3 regions of the Pseudomonas sp. LB3P25 genome follow, and region 3 is predicted to be linked to each of the others. Evidence: predicted binding sites of a transcription regulator. Region 3 holds the regulator's gene; each other region holds the start of a gene.
What was found. Region 3 encodes sigma-54, which starts transcription at its own class of promoters, with help from an activator protein. Its sites were predicted from a motif close to ANTGGCATNNANNTTGCTNT; they were not measured.
Positions count from the first base shown of each region.

Region 1 (3,504 bases), 2.8 Mb from region 3:
CGAGGTCGGCGGCGAGCATGGCAATGCGATCTACCTGCATTGCCCGAACCTGATCAACATTCAGTTTCAGGCATTGCGTCCGAAATTCGAATCGATTGCCGGGGTTTTTGGCGTCAAGCGCGTAGGGCTGATGCCCAGCGAACGTCGGCACATGGAGCTCAATGCGTTGCTCGGCGCCCTGGAGTTTCCGGTGTTGTCGATCGACATGGGCGGCTCGATCGTTGCCGCCAACCGCGCAGCGGCGCAGTTGCTCGGGGTGCGCGTGGATGAGGTGCCGGGGATTCCGCTGTCGCGTTACGCCGAGGATTTCGACTTGCCGGAACTGGTGCGCGCCAACAAGTCGCGGATCAACGGCTTGCGGGTGAAGGTCAAGGGTGACGTGTTTCTCGCCGACATCGCGCCACTGCAATCGGAGCATGACGACAGCGAAGCCATGGCCGGTGCGGTACTCACGCTACACCGCGCCGACCGGGTCGGTGAACGCATCTATAACGTGCGCAAGCAGGAGCTGCGAGGCTTCGACAGCATTTTCCAAAGCTCGAAGGTGATGGCCGCGGTGGTGCGCGAAGCAAGGCGCATGGCGCCGCTGGATGCGCCGCTATTAATAGAAGGCGAAACCGGCACTGGTAAAGAGTTGTTGGCGCGAGCCTGCCACCTGGCGAGTCCGCGGGGGCAGTCACCGTTGATGGCGCTCAACTGCGCCGGCCTGCCGGAATCCATGGCTGAGACGGAGCTGTTCGGCTACGGCCCCGGCGCTTTCGAAGGGGCGCGGGCCGAAGGCAAGCTCGGGCTGCTGGAACTGACGGCGGGCGGTACGCTGTTTCTCGATGGCGTCGGGGAAATGAGCCCGCGCTTGCAGGTGAAATTACTGCGCTTCCTGCAGGACGGTTGCTTCCGTCGTGTGGGCAGCGATGAAGAGGTTTATCTGGATGTGCGGGTGATCTGCGCGACTCAGGTTGACCTGTCCGAATTGTGCGCGCGCGGTGAGTTCCGCCAGGATTTGTATCACCGCTTGAACGTGCTTTCGCTGCACATCCCGCCACTTCGCGAATGCCTTGATGGTTTGACGCCGCTGGTGGAGCACTTCCTCGATCAGGCCAGTCGGCAGATCGGTTGCCCGCTGCCGAAACTGGCGCCAGCGGCGATGGAACGGCTCAGTCATTACCACTGGCCGGGCAATGTTCGGCAGTTGGAAAACGTGTTGTTCCAGGCGGTTTCCTTGTGCGAGGGCGGGACCGTCAAGGCCGAACATATTCGCCTGCCGGACTACGGCGTGCGTCAGCCGCTTGGCGATTTCTCGCTCGAGGGCGGATTGGACGAGATTGTCGGGCGCTTCGAGAAGGCGGTATTGGAACGCCTGTATTCCGAACATCCAAGCAGTCGCCAGCTGGGCAAGCGATTGGGGGTTTCGCATACAACCATTGCCAACAAACTGCGTGAGTATGAAGTCGGCAAAGAACCCGGCAGCGCCTAAACCCCTGTAGCAGCTGCCGAGCCTGCGAGGCTGCGTTCGGCTGCGAAGCAGTCGTAAAACCTCCACCGCGGTGTATCAGTAAAACCGTGCATACCGGGTTTACGACTGCTTCGCAGCCGAACGCAGCCTCGCAGGCTCGGCAGCTGCTACAAGGACGGTGTTGAGCTGAAGAGGTCGGCACTTGCCGTAAGCGGCATAACACCGCCGGTTTTTCGTCTTTGACACAATCCCCGTTTCCCGCCTGACCCCCTCAAGTCCTTTGTTTGCCGGGCCCTGCGCCGCCAGAAAAAAGTTGGTCTGCAAATTGCTTATGGCTCAGCAGTACAGCAGTGGGCGGCAAACGTCCGGCATGCAGAGGAAAGAGCGTGGACAAGTACCTTTATGTGGCAATGACCGGCGCCAGCCAGAATGCACTGGCGCAGAAGGCTCATGCCAACAACCTGGCGAACATCTCCACCAACGGCTTCCAGAAAGACCTGGAGCAGGCGCGTTCGATGCCGGTGTTCGGTGACAGCTTTCCGGCGCGTGCGTTTGCCCTGTCCGAACGTCCGGCCACTGATTTCTCCCCTGGCGCATTGGTGGAAACCGGTCGTGACCTCGATGTCGCGGTGCAAGGCAATGGCTGGATCGCCGTGCAGAACCCTGACGGCGGCGAAAGCTACGTGCGCACCGGCAGCCTGAACGTCGATGCCCTGGGCGTGCTGCGGGCCGGCAACGGTATGCCGGTGATGGGTAATGGTGGGCCGATTGCCGTGCCGCCCGAGCAGCAAATCGAAGTGGGCGAGGACGGCACCATCAGCATTCGTGCGATGGGCGAAGGTCCGCGCGTGATGGCAGAAGTCGACCGCATCAAACTGGTTAACCCTGACTTCAAGAACATGACCAAAGGCCTGGACGGTTCGATCCACACCAAGGACGGCAAGCCGGCGCAAGCCGATGCTGGCGTCAAACTGGTGTCTGGTTTCCTTGAGTCGAGCAACGTCAATGCCGTGGAAGAAATGACTTCGGTGCTGGCGCTGGCCAAGCAGTTCGAGCTGCACATCAAGATGATGAACACCGCCAAAGACGATGACCAGGCCATGGCTCGGGTCTTGCAGATCAGCTAATTATCAGAACGTCGCGCCGTAAAACAGGCGCACGAGGAGAATCGAATGCTTCCGGCTCTATGGGTTGCCAAAACAGGTCTGTCCGCCCAGGACACCAACCTGACGACCATTTCCAACAACCTGGCCAACGTGTCGACCACGGGTTTCAAACGTGACCGCGCCGAGTTCCAGGACTTGCTCTACCAGATCAAACGCCAGCCAGGCGCCCAGTCGACCCAGGACAGTGAACTGCCGTCGGGTCTGCAATTGGGTACCGGTGTGCGCATCGTCGGCACCCAGAAAAACTTCACCGCCGGTAGCCTGCAAACCACCGAGCAGCCGTTGGACATGGCCATCGACGGTCGCGGTTTCTTCCAGATTCTGCAGCCGGACGGCACGACGTCCTACACCCGTGACGGTACGTTCCACCTGGACTCCAACGGTCAGATCGTGAACGCCAGCGGCTTCGCCCTGGAACCGGCCATTGTCATCCCGAACGATGCCCAGACCTTCACGGTCGGTCGCGACGGCACCGTGTCCATCACCGTTGCCGGTAACCCGGCATCCCAGGTGATCGGCAACCTGCAAACCGCCGACTTCATCAACCCGGCCGGCCTGCAAGCCGTGGGCAACAACCTGTTCCTGGAAACCGCTGCCAGCGGCGCGCCGCAAGTCGGCACCCCGGGCCTGGCCGGTTTCGGCACCACGCTGCAGAACACCTTGGAAACCTCGAACGTCAGCACCGTTGAAGAGATGGTCAACATGATCACCACTCAGCGCGCTTACGAGATGAACTCCAAGGTGATCTCCACCGCCGACCAGATGCTCTCGTTCGTAACGCAGAATCTGTAATCAAGTCTATGAGGCGGCCATCAGGTCGCCTGCAACACCGTGAGGTAGGGTCATGAATCGCTATGTATCTGTTCTGGCACTGAGTGGGATCGC
Region 1 covers NZ_CM142711.1:5,493,464-5,496,967, reverse strand. Annotated here, with positions in the region: gene ACYZTW_RS25285 (sigma-54-dependent transcriptional regulator) at 1-1,474, shown strand, start outside; gene ACYZTW_RS25280 (flagellar basal body rod protein FlgF) at 1,840-2,580, shown strand; gene flgG (flagellar basal-body rod protein FlgG) at 2,626-3,411, shown strand; gene flgH (flagellar basal body L-ring protein FlgH) at 3,464-3,504, shown strand, end outside.
Region 1: ACYZTW_RS25280 (flagellar basal body rod protein FlgF) is a predicted target of sigma-54. The motif match lies at 1,766-1,785, and genes of this name have one in related genera.

Region 2 (3,504 bases), 630 kb from region 3:
TATATGTACCCGCCGTGGCCACTTCGCCTGCATCGTTTTTGCCATCCCAGATGAAACTGGAAGTACCGGCTGCCTGGCTGCCCAGGTCGATGGTGCGGACAACCTTGCCATCGGCATTGGTGATCTTGACCGTGACCGGGTCCGCCGACGCCGGTACGGCGATGGTGCCGTTGAAACTCTTGGAGGTATCGACCACCGCCGAGCCGCCCGGTGCAATGACCGAACGCCCGACCAGCGACGACGCCTGCAATGCCTGGGACGAGTTGTAATTGCTCGCCAGGCCACTGACGGTGTCGTTGAGCGTGGTGATGCCTTCCAGGCTGCTGAACTGCGCCAACTGGGCGACGAACGCACCGTTGTCTTGCGGCTCCAGCGGGTTCTGGTTTTTCAGTTGCGTCACCAGCAACTGCAGGAACGCGTCCTTGCCCAGGGCTTTGCTGCCCGTGGCGCTGTTGGTGGCCGACGCCAGGCCATCAGTCGTGGTGGTGGTCTTGATCGAGGAGTTGGCCAGGATGTCGTTGAGGCTCAAACCACTGGTGGTATCGGTAACACTCATCTGAGTCGCCCCTTATCACTGACCGAGGGTCAGGACCTTCTGCATCATGGTTTTGGCGGTGTTCATCATTTCGGCGTTGGTCTGGAACGAACGGCTCGCGGAAATCATGTCAGCCATTTCTTCCACCACGTTGACGTTCGGGTAGTAGACGTAGCCCTTGGCGTCGGCCGCCGGATGGTTCGGCTCGTAGCGCGCTTCAAGGTTGCTCTGGTCTTCGACCACGCCCAGCACTTGCACGCCTTGACCGGCCGCGTCCTGGTTCTGGAACAGCGAATCGCTGCCGCCGCTCTGGCCGCCCTGGAACATGGTGGCGAATACCGGGTGCCGTGCACGGTAGGTCTGGTCGATGCTCGACGAGACGGTTTCGGCGTTGGCGATGTTACTGGCGACGGTGTTCAAGCGAGTGGTCTGGGCACTCATGCCGCTACCGGCAATGTTGAAAACACTGGATAGAGACATGGCTTACTCTCCGCGCAGGGCTGACATCAGCCCTTTGAATTTGCTGTTGAGCAGGGTGAAGCTGGCCTGGAAGCCGATCGCGTTTTCCGCGTAGTTCGACTGTTCAAGCTGGGCGTCCACGGTGTTCTGGTCGATCGACGGTTGCATCGGCGTGCGATACAGCAGCGACTCGTCGCCATTGCCCAGGCCTTCGGCTTCGATATGACGGCTGTTGGTCATGTTCAAGGCGAAAGTGCCGCTCTTGGTCTTCTCGTTCTGCTCGGCGAGTACTTTCGAGAAGTCCAGATCCCGAGCCTTGTAGTTCGGGGTGTCGGCGTTGGCGATGTTGTTGGCCAGGACTTCGGCACGCTGAGCGCGGAAGCCCAGGGCTTGTTCGTGGATACCGAGCGCTTTATCGAAGCTGATGCTCATGTCGGAAACCTTCGGGTGACCTGATTTTTCGTAACAGGGACATAGCAAGCGTCGTGCCAATTCAAAAAAGGCCATAAACCGGGGCTTTGCGGGCAGTGGCAATGTGGCAATGCCAGAAAAGCGGCAACTGATTTCCGCCGCCTGCCGCTTTTCTGCCGCTTTCTCACGGGGAACACTTATCCGTTGTGGGAGCGAGCCTGCTCGCGAAAGCGTCATGTCAATCGACATCTGCATTGCCTGACCCACCGCTTTCGCGAGCAGGCTCGCTCCCACAGGGTCAGTGGTGTTTTCAGAAAAAGCGGCAGGCATAAAAAACGGGAGCCCTTGAGGACTCCCGTTTTTTATGCCTGGCGCTTTTTACATCACTTCGCCTGGTAAATGATCCCCGGGCTGCACTGGACCATCTGGTAATGATCCGGCAAACCGTTCAGCGCCTCGGAAGCACCGAGGAACAGATAACCGCCTGGCTTCAACGTGCTGTGAATGCGCAACAGGATGTCCTTCTTCACCTCGGCGGAGAAGTAGATCAGCACGTTGCGGCAGAACACGATGTCGAACTTGCCGAGGCTCGCGTAGCTGTCCAGCAGGTTGAACGAGCGAAACTCCACCCGGCTCTTGATCGGCGCCTTGATTGCCCAGCGCCCCGGCCCTTTCGGGTCGAAATAACGTTGAAGGCGCTCGGGCGACAGACCACGGCCGATGGCCAGGCTGTCGTACTCGCCGGTCTTGCAGTTGGTCAGCATGGTGCCGGACAGGTCGGTGGCAACGATCTGCACGCCCATCTTCAACTGACCCATGTTCACGCGCTCGAACTCATCGATCGACATCGACAGCGAATACGGTTCCTGACCCGACGAACACGCCGCCGACCAGATCCGCAGGCGCTGGCCAGGGGCGGCCTTGATCGCTGCGGGCAGCACCTTGTTCTTCAAGACTTCAAACGGATAGGTGTCACGAAACCACAGGGTTTCGTTGGTGGTCATGGCATCCACCACCATCTCGCGCAAACCACTGCGCGGCTGGGTCTGGATGCGCTGGACCAGCTCACCCAGGGACTTGATGCCTTGCTGTTCCATCAGTTTGTTGAGACGGCTCGAGACCAGGTACTGCTTGTTTTCACCGAGCAAAATGCCACAGGCTTTTTCCAGGAAGACCCGGAACTGTTCGAAATCCAAATTACCCGTAGACAAAGATGCCGCCTCTTAAATCGTGTTAACCGTTAGGGGCATTAGGCCCCTAGCTGATGTCTGCTGCTTTGATCCGGTCGACTACCCGGGATGCCAGGTCATCAGGACGGAATTTGGCAAGGAAGTCATCGGCACCGACCTTCTTGACCATCGCCTGATTGAATACACCCGACAACGAAGTATGCAGGATGATGTGAAGCTTTTGCATGCGAGGGTCGTTACGGATCTCGGCCGTCAGGGTGTACCCGTCCATCTCCGGCATCTCGATGTCGGAAATCATCATCAGGAACTCTTCTTCCGGCTTCTTGCCCTCGTCGACCAGTTTGCGCAGGTAATCCAGCGCTTGCCGACCGTCGTTCAACGCCACCACCTCGACACCGACTGTCTGCAGACAACGGGTTACCTGCTTGCGCGCCACCGACGAGTCATCGACCGTCAGTACTCGCAAAGAGAGCGCCTTGTGCTGGGTTTCGACATCCACCACACCGACGGAAATCGCTTCCGGTGTTGGCGCCACTTCTGCCAGCACTTTCTCGACATCGATGATTTCGACTAACTGATTGTCGATCCGAGTCACAGCCGTCAGGTAATGATCGCGTCCCGTGCCCTTGGGTGGCGGATGAATCTCCTCCCAATTCATGTTGACGATGCGTTCCACCGACCGCACCAGGAAACCCTGGGTCTTGGTGTTGTACTCCGTGATGATCACGAAGGGATTGCTTTGATCTTTCAGCGCACCGGAACCGGTCGCCATGGCCAGATCAAGAATCGGAATGGTCGCCCCCCGAATGTTTGCCACACCGCACACGACAGGACTGGATTTTGGCATCAGCGTCAGTTTGGGGCATTGCAGCACCTCCCGAACCTTGAACACGTTGATCCCATACAGCT
Region 2 covers NZ_CM142711.1:1,840,971-1,844,474, reverse strand. Annotated here, with positions in the region: gene flgD (flagellar hook assembly protein FlgD) at 1-556, opposite strand, end outside; gene flgC (flagellar basal body rod protein FlgC) at 572-1,015, opposite strand; gene flgB (flagellar basal body rod protein FlgB) at 1,019-1,426, opposite strand; gene cheR (protein-glutamate O-methyltransferase CheR) at 1,789-2,616, opposite strand; gene ACYZTW_RS08060 (chemotaxis protein CheV) at 2,663-3,504, opposite strand, start outside.
Region 2: flgB (flagellar basal body rod protein FlgB) is a predicted target of sigma-54. The motif match lies at 1,468-1,487, and genes of this name have one in related genera.

Region 3 (3,504 bases):
CTCGAGACCCGCAAGGAGCTCGACAAGACCGGTCGTCGCAAGGAGCTGGAAAACCTGCTGCAGGAATTCCACATCAGCCACATCCGCGACAATCTCGGCATGAGCCTGTCCGGCGGTGAACGCCGCCGCGTGGAAATTGCCAGGGCACTGGCCACCAACCCGAAATTCATCTTGCTCGACGAACCGTTCGCCGGCGTGGACCCGATTTCGGTGGGAGACATCAAGCAGATCATCTATCACCTCAAGGCCAAGGGCATTGGCGTGCTGATCACTGACCACAACGTCCGTGAAACCCTGGATATCTGCGAAACCGCCTACATCGTCAACGATGGCCAGCTGATCGCCGAAGGTGACTCTGCCACCATCCTGGCCAACAACCTGGTCAAGGAAGTGTATCTGGGCCATGAGTTCCGCCTGTAAGCACTGAGGTGTCTGGCTGGTTGCTCGGGCGCTTGTCTCGATAAAAAATCAATATTTTTTTATTGTTACAGCGCTCTAGGCAAACGCTGCAGTTTCGGGCATATAATTTGCTTATGTTTGGCGCTCCGGCGCCCTGTAGTGGATGGCGCATGTGCGCCGGCGAATAAGGTGTTAAGCCCCTGCCATGAAACCATCGCTAGTCTTGAGAATGGGCCAGCAGCTGACGATGACACCGCAGCTGCAACAGGCCATCCGCCTGCTCCAATTGTCGACCCTGGACCTGCAACAGGAAATCCAGGAGGCCCTGGAATCCAATCCGATGCTCGAACGCCAGGAAGAAGGCGACGACTTCGATAACGCCGATCCCTTGGCCGACAAAGCCGAACAGCAACCCAACGCCGACATTCAGGAACCCTCCTACCAGGAAACCGCCCCGACGGTTGATAACCTCGAGGAAGGCGACTGGAACGAGCGTATCCCCAACGAACTGCCCGTCGATACCGCGTGGGAAGACGTCTACCAGACCAGCGCCAGCAGCCTGCCGAGCAACGATGACGACGAGTGGGATTTCACCACCCGCACATCGGCCGGTGAAAGCCTGCAAAGCCACCTGCTGTGGCAACTGAATCTGGCACCGATGTCCGACACTGATCGCCTGATCGCCGTGACCCTGATCGACTGCATCAACAATCAGGGCTACCTGGACGAAACCCTCGAGGAGATTCTCGAAGCCTTCGACCCGGAACTGGACATCGAGCTGGACGAAATCGAAGCCGTCCTGCACCGCATCCAGCAATTCGAACCCGCGGGTATCGGCGCCCGCAACCTGGGCGAATGCCTGCTGCTGCAATTGCGTCAGTTGTCCGCCAAGACGCCTTGGCTGATCGAAGCCAAACGCCTGGTCACCGATTACATCGACCTGCTCGGCAGCCGCGATTACAGCCAGCTGATGCGTCGCATGAAGCTCAAGGAAGATGAACTGCGCCAAGTGATTGAACTGGTCCAGAGCCTCAACCCGCGCCCAGGCTCGCAGATCGAATCCAGCGAAGCCGAATACGTCGTTCCCGACGTGATCGTACGCAAGGACAACGAGCGCTGGCTGGTGGAGCTGAACCAGGAATCGGTGCCACGACTGCGGGTCAACGCTCAATACGCCGGCTTCGTGCGCCGCGCCGACACCAGCGCCGACAACACCTTCATGCGCAATCAGTTGCAAGAGGCCCGCTGGTTCATCAAGAGCCTGCAAAGCCGCAACGAAACCCTGATGAAAGTAGCCACTCAGATCGTCGAGCATCAGCGCGGCTTTCTTGAGTACGGCGACGAGGCAATGAAGCCGCTGGTCCTGCATGACATCGCCGAAGCGGTGGGCATGCACGAGTCGACGATTTCACGGGTGACCACGCAGAAATTCATGCATACCCCTCGGGGCATATATGAACTGAAATACTTTTTCTCCAGCCACGTCAGCACGTCCGAGGGCGGTGAATGCTCGTCCACGGCGATCCGCGCGATCATCAAAAAACTGGTTGCCGCGGAAAATCAGAAAAAGCCGTTGAGTGACAGCAAGATCGCTGGTTTACTGGAGGCACAAGGCATTCAGGTGGCTCGCCGCACCGTCGCCAAGTACCGCGAATCCCTCGGGATCGCGCCTTCGAGCGAACGCAAGCGGTTGATGTAGAGCCACGCCACAGCGTTCCAGTGGCAGGCATTTCTGCCTGCCGCTTTATGCACTGGCAACGAAGGAGAAGCTGTATGCAAGTCAACATCAGTGGACACCAACTGGAAGTGACCGAACCTCTTCGCACCTACATCGGCGAAAAACTCCAACGATTAGAGAGGCATTTCGACAAGATAACCAACGTGCAGGTCACGATGACGGTCGAAAAGCTCAAGCAGAAAATCGAAGCCACGCTGCATATTCCCGGGAATGAAGTGGTCGCCAACGCGGAACATACCGATATGTACGCGGCGATCGACGCACTCACCGACAAGCTCGATAAACAACTCAAAAAGCATAAGGAAAAGACCCAAAGCCTCCTCCAGGGCGCGACCGGTCGTTAACACTCCCAACCCATGATCCGACTTGAAAGCATCCTGACCCCCGGCCGTTCCCTCGTGAACGTGCCGGGCGGCAGTAAAAAGAAAGCCCTCGAGCAAATTGCCAACCTGATCGCCCGGGAAGTGCCGGATCTGGAGATGCAAGATGTCTTCGAGGCTCTGATTGCCCGTGAAAAACTCGGTTCCACCGGTTTTGGCAACGGCATCGCCATCCCACACTGCCGCCTGAAGGGTTGCGACGCGCCCATTAGTGCCTTGATGCACTTGGACGCCCCTATCGATTTCGACGCCATCGACGGCGCTCCGGTTGACCTGTTGTTCGTTCTACTGGTCCCACAAGCGGCCACCGATGCGCACCTGGAGCTACTGCGCCAGATCGCCAGCATGCTCGATCGCAAGGAAGTGCGTGAAAAACTGCGCAGCGCCCCGAGTAATGAAGCCTTGTATCAGGTTGTCCTGAACGAGCAAAACGGTCATTAATCATGCGCTTGATCATCGTCAGCGGCCGCTCCGGCTCAGGTAAAAGTACCGCACTCGATGTTCTCGAGGACAACGGCTACTACTGCATCGACAACCTGCCCGCCGGTTTGTTGCCGGAACTGGCCGAACGCGCGTTGATTCACACCGAGCTTGCACAACCGCTGGTTGCCGTATCCATCGATGCGCGTAACCTGCCGAGTCACTTGTCGCGGTTTCCCGAACTGCTCGAAGAAGTGCGCAGCCGGCATATCCAGTGTGATGTGCTTTATCTGGACGCCGACGAAGAAACCTTGCTCAAACGTTTCTCGGAAACCCGCCGTCGTCATCCGCTGAGCAATGCCAATCGCTCACTGGCCGAGGCCATCAACGATGAAACCAACCTGCTCGGGCCGATTGCCGACCTCGCCGATCTCAAAGTAAATACCACCAACCTGAACCTGTATCAGCTGCGCGATACCATCAAGCTGCGCCTGCTGAACCAGCCGGAGCCCGGTACGGCGTTCCTGGTGGAGTCTTTCGGCTTCAAGCGTGGCATGCCAGTGGACG
Region 3 covers NZ_CM142711.1:1,213,863-1,217,366, reverse strand. Annotated here, with positions in the region: gene lptB (LPS export ABC transporter ATP-binding protein) at 1-420, shown strand, start outside; gene ACYZTW_RS05215 (RNA polymerase factor sigma-54) at 605-2,098, shown strand; gene hpf (ribosome hibernation-promoting factor, HPF/YfiA family) at 2,173-2,481, shown strand; gene ptsN (PTS IIA-like nitrogen regulatory protein PtsN) at 2,494-2,958, shown strand; gene rapZ (RNase adapter RapZ) at 2,961-3,504, shown strand, end outside.